4 regions of the Shewanella sp. S23-S33 genome follow, and region 1 is predicted to be linked to each of the others. Evidence: predicted binding sites of a transcription regulator. Region 1 holds the regulator's gene; each other region holds the start of a gene.
The links. The regulator sigma-54, encoded in region 1, starts transcription at its own class of promoters, with help from an activator protein. The targets are predictions, from matches to a motif close to GTTGGCACGNNNNTNGNNT.
Positions count from the first base shown of each region.

Region 2: a site for sigma-54 is predicted at 2,043-2,061, ahead of flhA (flagellar biosynthesis protein FlhA). Genes of this name have one in related genera too.
Region 3: a site for sigma-54 is predicted at 1,502-1,520, ahead of flgB (flagellar basal body rod protein FlgB). Genes of this name have one in related genera too.
Region 4: a site for sigma-54 is predicted at 1,432-1,450, ahead of ACHA99_RS03785 (DUF3192 domain-containing protein). Genes of this name have one in related genera too.

Region 1 is NZ_JBHFFD010000061.1:197,831-201,249, forward strand. It holds gene ptsN (PTS IIA-like nitrogen regulatory protein PtsN) at 1-150, opposite strand, end outside; gene hpf (ribosome hibernation promoting factor) at 153-440, opposite strand; gene ACHA99_RS16835 (RNA polymerase factor sigma-54) at 469-1,947, opposite strand; gene lptB (LPS export ABC transporter ATP-binding protein) at 2,055-2,786, opposite strand; gene lptA (lipopolysaccharide transport periplasmic protein LptA) at 2,783-3,337, opposite strand; gene lptC (LPS export ABC transporter periplasmic protein LptC) at 3,324-3,419, opposite strand, start outside.
Region 2 is NZ_JBHFFD010000019.1:63,279-66,697, reverse strand. It holds gene flhA (flagellar biosynthesis protein FlhA) at 1-2,007, opposite strand, end outside; gene flhB (flagellar biosynthesis protein FlhB) at 2,190-3,320, opposite strand; gene fliR (flagellar biosynthetic protein FliR) at 3,339-3,419, opposite strand, start outside.
Region 3 is NZ_JBHFFD010000019.1:29,384-32,802, forward strand. It holds gene ACHA99_RS05130 (chemotaxis protein CheV) at 1-468, shown strand, start outside; gene ACHA99_RS05135 (CheR family methyltransferase) at 569-1,408, shown strand; gene flgB (flagellar basal body rod protein FlgB) at 1,552-1,956, shown strand; gene flgC (flagellar basal body rod protein FlgC) at 1,959-2,375, shown strand; gene flgD (flagellar hook assembly protein FlgD) at 2,400-3,170, shown strand; gene flgE (flagellar hook protein FlgE) at 3,253-3,419, shown strand, end outside.
Region 4 is NZ_JBHFFD010000014.1:103,336-106,754, reverse strand. It holds gene syd (SecY-interacting protein) at 1-91, shown strand, start outside; gene ACHA99_RS03795 (Zn-ribbon-containing protein) at 187-960, opposite strand; gene ACHA99_RS03790 (hypothetical protein) at 960-1,343, opposite strand; gene ACHA99_RS03785 (DUF3192 domain-containing protein) at 1,508-1,915, shown strand; gene ACHA99_RS03780 (DUF2789 domain-containing protein) at 1,927-2,160, opposite strand; gene ACHA99_RS03775 (GNAT family N-acetyltransferase) at 2,311-2,949, shown strand; gene ACHA99_RS03770 (Mpo1-like protein) at 2,942-3,247, shown strand.

The DNA.
Region 1 (3,419 bases):
GCGCGCCACTAGGCTTTCGAATATCTCTTGAGATGAGAGGGTCGGGTACTGGGCAGCGACTAAGTCGCTGATGAGTTCCAGTACCTTTTTCTTGCTGCCCGGAGTGGCGCAGGTAGTGCACTCCGGCCGCAGTATGGTACAAAGTTCCATTATTAGTGTTTTGTTAACTTCTCTTTGTGTTTAATAACCTGACGGTCAAGCTTGTCAATCAGGGCGTCTATAGCAGCATACATGTCAGCATGCTCTGAAGTAGCAAAAACTTCACCACCTATGAGGTTTATTCTCGCTTCGGCAATCTGTTGCATTTTCTCAACATTGAGCACAACGTGCACATTATTGATCTGTTCGAAATGGCGTTCAAGTTTTGAAAACTTTTCTTCTACATATGCACGTAACGATTCGGTAATTTCGACATGGTGTCCACTTAGGTTTATTTGCATAGAAACGTCCTCCGATATCCACTGTAGGTTATAAACTTTTACGCTGATTAGAAGGTGGAATAAGCATAGCCTCTCGGTACTTCGCAATGGTTCTACGGGCTACGTTGATCCCTTGTTCTGCCAGAAGTTGTGCCATCTTACTATCGCTTAATGGTTTTTTCTGGTTTTCCGCTGCAACCAGTTTCTTTATAAAGGCTCTGATTGCTGTGGATGAGCACTCACCACCATCGTCAGTACCGACGTGGCTAGAGAAGAAGTATTTTAGTTCAAAAAGTCCCTTAGGGGTATGCATGTATTTTTGAGTTGTGACCCGTGAGATGGTGGACTCATGCATTTCTACCGCTTCGGCAATATCGTTAAGCACCATAGGCTTCATGGCTTCTTCACCATACTCAAAGAAACCTTGCTGATATTGCACTATGCAATTAGCAACTTTAAGCAAAGTATCGTTACGGCTTTCTAAGCTCTTAATAAACCATTTAGCCTCTTGCAGATGGCCGCGAATAAATTGGCTATCGGCTTGGTTTTTGGTACTGCGTGCCATAGAAGCATAATGTTGATTTACATTGATTTTTGGCATGCAGTCAGGATTAAGCTCAACGACCCAGCGGCCATTTTTCTTCGACACAGACACATCTGGGATAACGTATTCGTCATTATTGGGCGTGATCAACAAACCTGGGCGAGGATTGAGGGTTTGGATAAGTGCTATACCATCCCTTAATTCATCTTCTTTTAATTTAGTCTTACGCATCAATAACCTAAAATCACGGGCGGCGATCAGATCTAAATGATCTTTGATCAGCATACGGGCGTTTTCTAGGTTGGGAGTATCAGCGGCGAAATGCGACAGTTGGATCAGCAGGCATTCACTTAAATCGCGGGCGGCAACGCCTATGGGATCAAAATGCTGAATGCGCTTGAGTACGGCTTCGACTTCGTCAAGCTCAACTTCAGGATTGCCCATAGCTTCGAGAATTTCTTCAGTGCTTTGGGTGAGATAGCCCTGATCGTCGATGGCATCAATAATGGCGGTGGCAATGGCTAAATCGGTTTCAGAAAACGGCGTGAGGTTTTTTTGCCATTCTAAGTGTTCGTACAAACCTTCACTGGTCTCGCCTTGGAAGGGCATATCGTCTTCACGACTACCGCCGGGGCCTGAGTTTGGGGAGGCGGTAAACACTTCATCCCATGTGGTGTCCATGGGGAGCTCATCGGGCATGGATTCTTTGGTTAGCGACTCTGCCGTGTCTATGGTGGAGCTGTCTTTTTCTGGTGGCAGAGTGCTAGATTCACTGAAATCCGTATCGGATAGCGTTTGGTTTACAGGGGTTTTAGTGGCGTCGAATTGATCCTCTTCCAGCTCGAGAAGGGGATTAGAATCTAATGCTTGCTGGATCTCTTGCTGCAGTTCTAATGACGACAGTTGCAACAGACGTATGGCCTGTTGTAATTGTGGCGTCATGGTTAACTGTTGACCCAGTTTGAGCTGGAGTGACGCTTTCATGTTACCGCTGATCCCTACGTTATTATTGTTGGATGAGGTCGCTTATTATCATTTTGAGTGAAGCCCAATGGCGGTATAAATTGTCTCCATAGGCTTCGCTCGATTAACTATAGCCTGAATTGTTCACCTAAGTACACAGCCCTAACTTGCTGATTGTCTAAGATCTCTGCTGGAGTTCCTTCGGCAATCAGGTTTCCGTGACTCACAATATAAGCATGTTCACATACATCTAATGTCTCGCGGACATTATGGTCTGTGATCAGTACGCCAAGGCCGCGACTTTTGAGTTGTTCGATAATCTTCTTGATGTCGATAACCGAAATAGGATCGACGCCGGCAAACGGTTCATCGAGCAAAATGAACTTAGGATTAGCGGCTAAAGCCCGCGCAATTTCGACGCGACGACGTTCGCCACCCGACAATGACATGCCTTGGCTGTCACGGATGTGGGTGATATGAAACTCTTCGAGCAGATGTTCTAGTTCTTCTTCTCGTTCTTCGTTTTTAAGTTCTTTACGAGTTTGCAGTACGGCCATGATGTTGTCATGAACAGTTAGCTTACGAAAGATACTGGCTTCCTGCGGTAAGTAACCTATGCCTTTGCGGGCACGCAGATGCATAGGATCTGCGGTTAAATCATCATCGTCGATAAAGATATGTCCCTTATCGCTCTTCACTAGCCCGACAACCATGTAAAAGGTCGTGGTTTTACCCGCGCCGTTCGGACCGAGTAGGCCAACGACTTGACCGGTTTTTACCGTCAGACTGACGTCTTTAACCACTTGGCGACTCTTGTAACTTTTCGCCAGATTTTGTGCTCTTAAGGTGATTTGGGTCATTTAGAGTCCTGCTTTTTTACAGGTTTATCCGCCGGAGCGTCTGATTTAGCATCATCTTGATAGTTTTCAGGCTGAATAATAGTGATCACGCGATCGTCACCACTGCCAGTACTCTCGGCCATCAATTTCTGTTGAATCATGTTATAGCGGATTAAATTGCCTGTAACTTGGCTACCTGCTTGATCTAATGACGCCATACCTTTCAGAGTTAAGGTGCGGCTTGCCATATCGTAACGAATTTCTTTCGCGCTAGCCGATGCAGGACGGCCATCGTCTAATATCTGGCTATACGTAGCAGGGTTGCCTGTGGCGACTAAAGTTTTGCTATTTTCACCTTCAGCGGAAAATGCACGCAGTTCATTTGCTTGGATTTTTATTGAGCCTTGGGTAACTTCCACCGGACCAAAGAAGATGATCTGGTTGTTTTTGATATCCGCAGTTTGGCTCACAGCTTTAATTTTGACTTCTTGCTTTAAATCGCCCACTTTCGCGAAAGCACTCATGCTCATAATTAGCATTAGGCTGGCAAGTAATACGTTATTTTGCTTCATATGTTCCTACTACCTGACTGGTCAATTGCACTTCTTGCGCGTTGAGGTCGGCATAAAGGCCTTGGCCTTGAATATTAAAATC
Region 2 (3,419 bases), on a different contig from region 1:
AAAGCGTGACAGCGTCGCGCGTAACATACCTGACGTCAACAATATGGCGGGTTGTCCGACCATTTCTTGCTTCTGAGCCGCATCGGCAAGGGACTGCTGCATGCGTTCTGCAAGACCGGGTTCAATATTAGGACCATCACCACCGGTTGCTTGCATTGACTGATGCAACATCTGTTCCAACTCTGGCGCCAAAGTAATGACGGGGATTTCGAGCTCTGGGCCTGAGATTTCCTGAACTATCATACGTTTCAAAGCGATACGTACAGCGGCAGTCAAGACTTCAGTGTCATTGCTCTTAGTGCCATATTCTAACAAAGTTTGCACTATAGTACGCAAGTCTCTAACTGAAACCCCTTCATTTAATAGGTTCTGCATCACTTTTACGACATGTCCTAGTGGCATGATATCTGGAATAAAGCCATCAACCAGCTTAGGTGAGTGTTTCGCAAGCATATCCATCAGTTGTTGCACTTCTTCGTAGCCTAACAACTTAGCGGCATTATTTGTGAGTAATTGACTAATATGAGTTGCAACAACAGTGGCGGCATCGACGACGGTATAACCTAATGTTTGTGCGTGCTCACGTAACTCAGGAGCGATCCATACCGCTTCTAGGCCAAAAGCGGGATCGCGCGTTTCGATACCATCGAGTTTGCCATAGACTTGACCAGGGTTGATCGCCAATTCGCAATCATGACGAATATCTGCCTCTCCGACGACGACGCCCATTAATGAAATGCGATACGCATTAGGCGATAAATCTAAGTTATCGCGAATATGCACCGCGGGCACTAAGAAGCCTAGTTCCTGAGACAACTTTTTACGCACGCCTTTAATGCGGCTTAGTAACTCGCCACCTTGGCCCTTGTCAACCAGAGGGATCAAACGATATCCAACCTCAAGACCAATAGTATCAACATGATGTACATCGTCCCAACCTAGCTCTTTAGGCTCTTTATCTTGTCTTTCTATTGGACCCGATTTCACTTGTTCTAGCGCTTTAAGACGTTTGTTTTCATTTCGTTTATAAACAAAATAAGCTGCACCAGCAGTCATAAAGGCAAAGCTTAAAAACGCCATGTGCGGCATACCAGGAACAATACCCATTACAAACAGGACTCCGGCGGCGATACCCAATGACTTATGACTGTCAAACATCTGACTCATCATCATTTGGCCCATATCACCTGACTCGTTTTGACGAGTCACCATCAAGGCTGCGGCGATTGACAATAATAGACCAGGGATCTGCGCCACTAAACCATCACCGATAGTCAGTAAGGTATAAATTTCAACCGCTTCAGAGAAACTTAAGCCATGCTGCACAATCCCTATGATGAAACCACCTACGATGTTGATCACTAAGATCATGATACCGGCAATCGCATCCCCTTTAACGAATTTGGACGCACCGTCCATCGCACCATAGAAATCGGCTTCCCGGGTCACTTCGGCACGGCGTATTCTCGCTTGGTCTTGATTTAAGGTTCCAGCATTTAAGTCAGCATCGATTGCCATTTGCTTACCAGGCATAGCATCCAAGGTAAAGCGGGCACTGACTTCTGCGATACGACCTGCACCTTTAGTCACCACCGCAAAGTTGATGATAATCAAAATGATAAATACCACTAGACCAACGGCATAGTTACCACCGATCACCACAGAACCGAAGGCTTCAATCACCTTACCCGCGGCATCACCGCCATTATGACCCTCAAGTAAAACCACACGAGTAGAGGCAACGTTGAGCGCAAGACGTAATAATGTCGCCACCAGTAACACAGTTGGGAAGGCAGCAAAATCTAAGGGTCTATCGGTATAAATAGCCACCAGCAATACAATGAGAGCTAACGCAATGTTGAATGAAAAGAGTATGTCTAATAGAAATGGAGGGATAGGTAAAACAATCATGGCCAATGCAGCAAGCACAACCACCGGCGTGCCAATGCCTTTAAAAGTGCTGAGCCTAATTTGTTTTACTTGACCAAGAGTCGCTTTAACATCCATTCGCTATAACCTAAACTTTGACGTGTAATAGCATAAAGCAAAAAACGCGCCAACAAGATTAAAGCCATTAATGAAGGAAAGATATGTACTGTGACTGATTGATATACATAAAATTAGCCATAAAAAACAAATGAACTCGACATCATCAGCTTTACCAATGACTACCATCTGAGACTAGTGGTTCAATATTTCAATTCATCTGGTATAGGTTGATTAAGTGGGATAGGAATAGGTTTACGACCGCGTCCTTTTTGATATTGGCGCAGCTGGAATACATAAGCCAAAATCTGTGCGACAGCAGTAAACAAACCTTCAGGGATCTGCTGGTCTAACTTAGTCGTATGGTAAATCGCCCTTGCAAGTGGTGGGGCCGAGACAATCGCAATATTGTGCGCGCGGGCAATCTCACGTATTTTAAAGGCCACATCATCAACACCTTTCGCTATCACAAAGGGAGCCGCAGAGCGCTGCACATCGTATTTAATCGCAACGGCAAAATGCTCAGGGTTAACGACAATCACATCGGCATTTGGCACTTCAGCCATCATACGCCTTTGTGCTAGTTCACGTTGCATCTGCCGTATATGCCCTTTCACCTCAGGTTTACCCTCAGTATCTTTATATTCATCTTTTACTTCTTGTTTGGTCATCTTAAGTTGCTTGTTGTGATTCCAAATTTGGAACGGCACATCGATGACGACAATAAACAAAATCGAGGAACATAACAGGATAAACATCCAAACCAACAAATCTAATGCATGGTAAACATTACCTGGAAGATGGTCGCTAGACAGCAACATGATGTCATTGAAATAGAAGCTTAATAAAAAATAAGCAGAAAACGCTACTACCGAAAATTTTGCAATGCCTTTGGTGAGTTCAACCAGAGCCTGTACACCAAACATGCGTTTAAAACCAGCAAGGGGACTCATTTTACTGGCTTTTGGCATCATAGCTTGGGTCGAAAAATTGATCCCTCCAAGAGAGACGTTACCGATAAACGCAACAACCACAATCAGTAGCATAATTTTAGCCATGGGCCAGGCTATTTCACTCGCAACAACGCCCCACACTTTGAACATTTCATTCGTATCAAAAATTTGCGCCCTATCCATGGTAAATACAATTTCAAACACCCGAGTTAGGCTAATGGCCAAACTTGGGCCTAGCATATAAAACCCACATGCTGCCGAAATTAATACCGCTGCAGTTCCAAGTTCTTTCGAACGTGCAATCTGTCCTTTTGTTCGCGCCTGTTCTAGACGCCTCCCCGTGGGTTCCTCTGTACGTTCATCACTTGATTCTTCAGCCATGGGCTTCTCCTAATCCCATCATATCAAGCCATCAGCGTTACATTGGAGCGCTAACATATCGCAAAGCAGCACTTGAGCCGTCGACCATACTTCATCGAA
Region 3 (3,419 bases), on a different contig from region 1:
ATCTTAGATGAGATTTCACCAGTTAAAACGGCTATCAGTGAAGAAGCCAATGAAAAACTGACCCTCGACAGAACTCAGCATTATCATATTATGGTTATTGATGATTCTGCCGTGGCGCGTAAACAAATTATTCGTTCACTCGAGTCATTGAATTTACAAATTGATACCGCAAAAGATGGTCGCGAAGCATTAGACAAGCTTAAAGAGATCGCCAAAGAGATGGATAATGTGGCCGATGAGATCCCCCTCATTATCTCTGATATTGAGATGCCTGAAATGGATGGCTACACCCTGACCGCTGAAATCCGAGATGATCCTAAGCTTAAGCATATTAAAGTGGTACTGCATACTTCGTTAAGTGGTGTATTCAATCAGGCAATGGTTCAAAAAGTGGGGGCTAATGACTTTATCGCTAAGTTTAATCCCGACGAACTGGCCGCTGCTGTGAATAAGCATTTAAGTTTGTAATTGCTGTCGGTTAGTACCTAGATACGCTTTACGCTATAATCTCGACTTTATAACATGATGGTTTCGCACTGATTTTGGTGCTTGCTATAGGATTTAGGATGTGAATGTGCCAAATAAATCACTCGCTGAGGCTGAATATAATCAATTTAGGTTGTTCTTAGAGCAACACAGCGGCATCGTACTGGGTGAAAATAAGCAATATCTTGTGCGCAGTCGTCTTGCTCCTTTGATGGGCAAATATAACCTGCCATCCTTATCTGATGTGGTTAAGCATTCGATGAAGCCTACTGAGCGTGCGCTTAGAGCTGAAGTGATCGATGCTATGACGACCAATGAAACCCTTTGGTTCCGTGATCGTTATCCATTTGAGTTGTTGAATAATGTCCTACTACCTGAATACAGTCGTCTGGGGCGTCCACTTAAAATTTGGTCTGCGGCTTGCTCGTCAGGCCAAGAGCCATACTCATTGGCTATGACTATTCTTGAGTATCAACAGAAGAAGCCTGGTGCCCTGGCTGGTAGTGCTTCGATTCAAGCAACGGATTTATCTCCTTCCATGTTGGAACGCTGCAAAAATGCCGAGTACGATAGTTTGGCATTAGCGCGTGGTTTATCTGAAGAACGTAAGCGTCAGTTTTTTGAGGCATTACCTTCAGGTAATATGAAGTTAAAGGATAATGTGAAGCGGTTGGTGAACTTTAGAGCGCATAATTTGCTTGAGAGTTATAGTCTGCTTGGCAAGTTCGACATTATCTTTTGCCGCAATGTGCTGATTTATTTTGCACCAGAGGCAAAGGCAAAAATTTTGCGGCAATTCGCTGCCGCTCTCAATCCCAAAGGGATTTTATTTCTCGGTGCATCAGAATCTATCGCTGGTTTAACGGACGAGTTTGATATGGTTCGTTGTAACCCTGGCATTTATTACCAGAAAAAGACTTAACTCAGCCGCTCTAAAGAAAATTACCGACAATTGTCGGTAATTTTTTACCCATCACTTGCTCATCCTTATTGTTATTCTCAAAATTTGCCTGATGTTGGCACATGAATTGCTTTATTTTCGTGAGAACACGAGGAGGCAATTTTATGGCGATCAATTTTGATAATGCACTGGGTGTGCATCAATACACTCTCGGTATTAGAGCGCAGCGGGCTGAAGTCATTTCAAGCAATATCGCTAACGCAGATACGCCACATTACAAAGCCCGCGATGTTGATTTTTCTACGGCAATGCAGGCCGCTCGAGGCCAACAGCAGCAGCGAAATAGTCTTGAAATGCAAGAGCCAGATAAGCATTTTGGGCTTGCGGAGTTGACTGGGCAATTTGTTAAGTTCCGTGTGCCAAATCAACCCGATACCGGTGATGGTAATACTGTTGATATCCAACAGGAACAATCGGCATTCATGCAAAATGCACTTGAATATCAAATGTCGCTAGGTTTTTTAGACAGTAAGTTTAGTGGCATGAAGAAAGCGTTGAGAGGGGATTAATCATGAGTTTATTTAGCATATTTGATGTTGCTGGCTCGGGAATGTCTGCTCAATCGGTCAGGCTAAACACCACCGCGAGCAACATAGCCAACGCGGATTCCGTCTCGAGTAGTGTAGATAAGACCTATCGTTCTCGTCATCCCATTTTTGAAGCCGAAATGGCTAAAGCCCAAAGTCAGCAACAAGCTTCTCAAGGCGTTGCAGTAAAAGGCATTGTAGAAAGTGATAAACCACTACTGAAAGAATATTCGCCCGATCATCCAATGGCGGATGCGGACGGCTTTATTTATAAACCGAATGTTAATGTCATGGAAGAAATGGCAAATATGATTTCTGCTTCGCGCTCATATCAAATGAATGTTCAAGTCGCTGAAGCAGCTAAGTCTATGCTGCAACAAACACTTGGGATGGGTAAATAACATGTGTTACTTAGGAGGTAAGCTGTGAGCCTCATTAATCAAATTAACCAAGCGTCGGCGCAGACGGCTCAAAATAAGAGTCAGCCAAATGCCGTTACGACGAATTCATCAACCAGCTCAACGGGTAATCCGTTTCTTGATGGCATACGTTTGCCAAAAGAGTCAATAGTACCGGAAGCAAAAAGCCAGCAGTTAACTCAAGATGACTTTTTCTCGTTATTAAGCCAACAGTTATCGATGCAAGATCCCTTTAAGCCCGTCGACAACGACCAAATGATTGCGCAGATGGCATCATTCTCGACGGTTGATGGTATTACTAAGTTGAATAAGGAAATCGTTAATTTAAACGGTGTTATGACATCAAGCCAAGCATTACAGGCATCAGGACTTGTTGGTCGCAAGGTGTTGATCCCAACTGATACAGGTAACATTTCAGCTGAAAGCCCAACAATAAAAGGTGTGATTAGCACGCCAGCTAAAATTCCTGAAGTTACTGTACGTGTTGAGGATGAGAAAGGCCAAGTTGTGACCACCTTTAAAGTTGATGGCAGTAAGGGGGGCAATGTCGATGTTAACTGGGATGGCCTCGATAAAGATGGAAACCCTGTAACCGCAGGTAACTATACGATCAAGGCGAGTGGTTTAGTGGATGGGAAATCCCAAGAATTGCCAGTCTCGACCTATGCTCATGTGACCAGCGTTTCTCTCGGTACGGCCAGTACTGGCGCGATTCTTAACTTGAGAGGCGGTATGGGCATCAAGTTAACCGATGTGTTAGCTGTGTCTGAAACCTAAGTTTGCATAAAAGAATTTTTGCAGTATCCGAATTGGGCATAAGTTGCTCATAAATGAATTGAGTCAAGTGTAGAGGTGAATTATGTCGTTTAACATTGCATTGAGTGGCATTTCTGCCGCGCAGAAAGATTTAAACACTACGGCGAATAACATTGCTAATGCGAACACTATTGGCTTTAAAGAGTCCCGTGCTGAATTTGCGGATGTTTACGCTAATTCTATTTTTTCAAATGCTAAAACTGCTGTCGG
Region 4 (3,419 bases), on a different contig from region 1:
ACATGAAGAATTACCTATGCCCGCATTAGAACATCCTGGTATTTTCGCCAGTTTTAAACGTATGTGGCAAAACCTTTTCGGTAAACGTTAACTTCTGTGAGCGACATTTTTATTATCAACCTAAGTATTAACTCAACCTAAGCGTGGCTTATCTTAGGTTGAGTTCTGCAAGGGGATAAACAGATGTTATTGATGATCCCAAGACAGATTCGACACTATGCGGCAAGGCTCGCAGCGAAAATGGAACATATCCAATAAAGGTTCATCGAGTTTCCAATCATGACTGCCACAACGTGGGCAAGGTCGCGTTTTTTCTGTGGCTAAATCTTGGCCGCCAACGCGATATAAGTAGTAATAGGTCGGGATCTGAGTGAGATATTCGATACGACCGCGCAAATCCCAACCTCTGCGAAATAAATCACTGTCAGGACTCGATAATTCCTCTAGCGCGGCAAATTCTGCCTTAGTGGCCGCCGCCATTTGCAGCTCGTCGCAGGCTTGCCATTCGCTCTGCCAACGGATAATACGTTTATGATCGCCATTAAAGGTTGCGGGTATACGGTACAGGGGAATGGGCAATAAATTGTCGCCGCAGCGTAGGGGCGAGCACATATGCACAAAACTGGTGTATAGCAGTTGCCAGCTGGGTGTTTCGGTATTACTTACTTCAGAATTGATATCCTGACCAATAAACTTTTCCCGCGGCGCGAGTAGTTTAGCGTCGGTTAATTCTACTAAGGCTTTTTTGACCCAAGGGCTGTGATATTTGTGCGCTAAACTGCTTTTCTCTGGCATCAATAAACGCACTCTAAACTCACCGTCATTAAAGGCGACCGCAAATTCTCGTCCTAAGATTTGGCCATTAGCTCGATAGGCTTCAAGGAGCTGATTAATGGCCTTCTCGGCGGCAGATATCGTGGTGTCGGCGAAGCATTCGAAGCGCAGTTCAGTGACAAACATTAAGCTGTTTTTCCTTGGATTTCTAATAAGTTGATGCGTTGTTTAAGTTCAAGCAGTTCGTTTTTTAATTGCATTATTTCTGTTTTTTGCTGCTCAGCATGACGTTCAAAATACGCCTGTTGCATCTGCATGCGCTCGGCGAGCACAGCAAGGGTTAAGGTATCGTTAGTTGCGGGAACGTCAGTTGTAGGGCTGATAGTTTGCAACTCAGCTAAACGCTCGCGATCTGCCTTAGGCATAGATTTAAATTGCTGTAAGCCTTGGATCAATATAGGTAAAGGTAGGCTACTACCTAAACGGGTTTTAATTAAGGCAAGGCTCGGTACTTTACCGCAGGCTTCGAGCGAACGTGCGGCCGCTAATACTTGGTCAAGGGGACTCATAATTAGCAAAATTCCTTAATTTGTTGAATTGTTTAAACCAATTTTAAAATAATAATTAATTTTTTCATTTAAAAACAGTGTGTTGTCTTGTGGCATTTATTTTGCTTATTGTCCAGCCGAAATACCATTTTTTAAGCTTCAATAATAATTACACAGGATGTCACATGATGAACCATAAATTGAATAACAAACTTATCGCCATCACTTTTTTAGGGCTCGCAAGCTTAGGTCTTAGCGGCTGCGTGGTCAATGTCGGTGATGGAGAATCGGGCTGGGATAGCAGCGAATCTTGGGAGAAAGTGCAGGATAAAAATCGCACTAACTTAACCAAACTGAGCTTAGGCATGCCTAAAGACCAAGTGATGATCTTAATGGGCACCGCTGATTTTAGTGAAGCCTATATTCAACAAAGTGCTCAACAAGGTGAAGCCAATAAAGAAGTCTTAGTGTTGTTTTATCGTACCCAGCGTAATAATGGCGATGGAAAAACCACTAAGGATGAATGCACGCCTATCGTGCTGAGCAACAATGCCTTAGTGGGTTGGGGTGAAACGGCTTACGGTAAAATCTGAACCAACGAGTCTTATCGTTTACGTAGCTGAGTGTCTAATTGCTCAATGGGCTCAGTCCAGAGGGCATCGGCTTCTAAACCTTCAATGATAAAGCTCTTTTGGGCTGGGGTCCAAAAGGGCGCTTGGCTTAAATGGATGTGATGGTCGATATCATGGGTTGCAATAAACTGCGCTATGGCCTCGTCGCTACTGTCTAAACCGAGTTGCTCAAACAAGTGGCTTAAGTCTACTGGAGTTGTATCCATCATTATTTCCTTTTCAGTATAGTGCCTTCGTTTAGAGTAAGCGCCTGATTGAAAAATGCAATCTATGATTAAAATTTGCACTTTTTAGTTTCCTTGGTAGATTAACAGTTACGCATAAAAAAGTGTGAGCTAAGTCAAGGAATGCTAACGATGGACAATGAAATTCTGGAGGACTGCCGCGCAGTCTATTTGACCGCGGAAGACTTACGCATTGCCGCTTCTATTCTCTATAACGCTTACCATGATGATCCTTTTTTTGTCGATTCACTCTTTACCTCAGACAAAGCCGCTTATGAGCAAAAATTGCGCGCCGCAATCAGGGAAGAACTCAATACGTTATGGCAACAAAAACAAGCCCTCATTGGTTTATTCGACCATGAAAGACTCTTTGGGTTAGCCTGTGTAGTTACTCAAGAAGTGCCTTTAGGGGAAGGGCGTTATTGGCATTGGCGCTTAAAGATGTTGTTAGGTACAGGTTGGCAATCGACTCAAGCACTAATGAACAAAGAGTCCAGTATTATTGAACTTTTACCCAGTAAGCACTGCGGTATTTTGCAGTTTATTGCTCTTGCACCAAATGAACAGCACAAAGGACTTGGACATAAGTTAGTGCAAGCTGTGGTGAGTTGGTGTGATGAGCAGCCTGATTTGGATGGCATTGGTGTGTTTATCGCTCAGGAGAACCACTTGCAACTGTTTACTCAGCATGACTTTGTATCCATAGGCGAGCTGAGTATCGGCAGTGTCCATGGCCAGCTTTTATTCTATTCGGTTCAACAAGATGACTAACTCTTATAAACGTTTCGCCGATTTTTATCCTTTCTATTTATCCCAACACCAGCACCCGACTTGTCGGAAATTACACTTTGTTGGCAGTTGTTTAGTTCTGATGCTTATTGGCATTTCCTTGGTTTCACAAGCCTGGTGGCTATGTTGGTTTATTCCTATTGTTGGTTATGGTTTTGCATGGGTGGGACACTTCGTATTTGAGAAGAATCGACCCGCGACATTTCAGTATCCTTTTTACAGTTTGATGGCTGATTGGGTGATGTTTGCGCAGATGATCTGCCGCTTTTTTAAACGTTAAAAAAATTGCCCGAGTGAGATGCCCATGCCAGTGTGAGAGATCGCTTACAAACGTTGTAGGACATAATGTTTTCTTTTTGATTGTTTTTTGTCCTGCAATGTTTAATTTTAAATAGAATCATTGGGTTGTATTTATTTTTCTTTGGTTGGTCCGTAATTAATCTTGTAGTCCG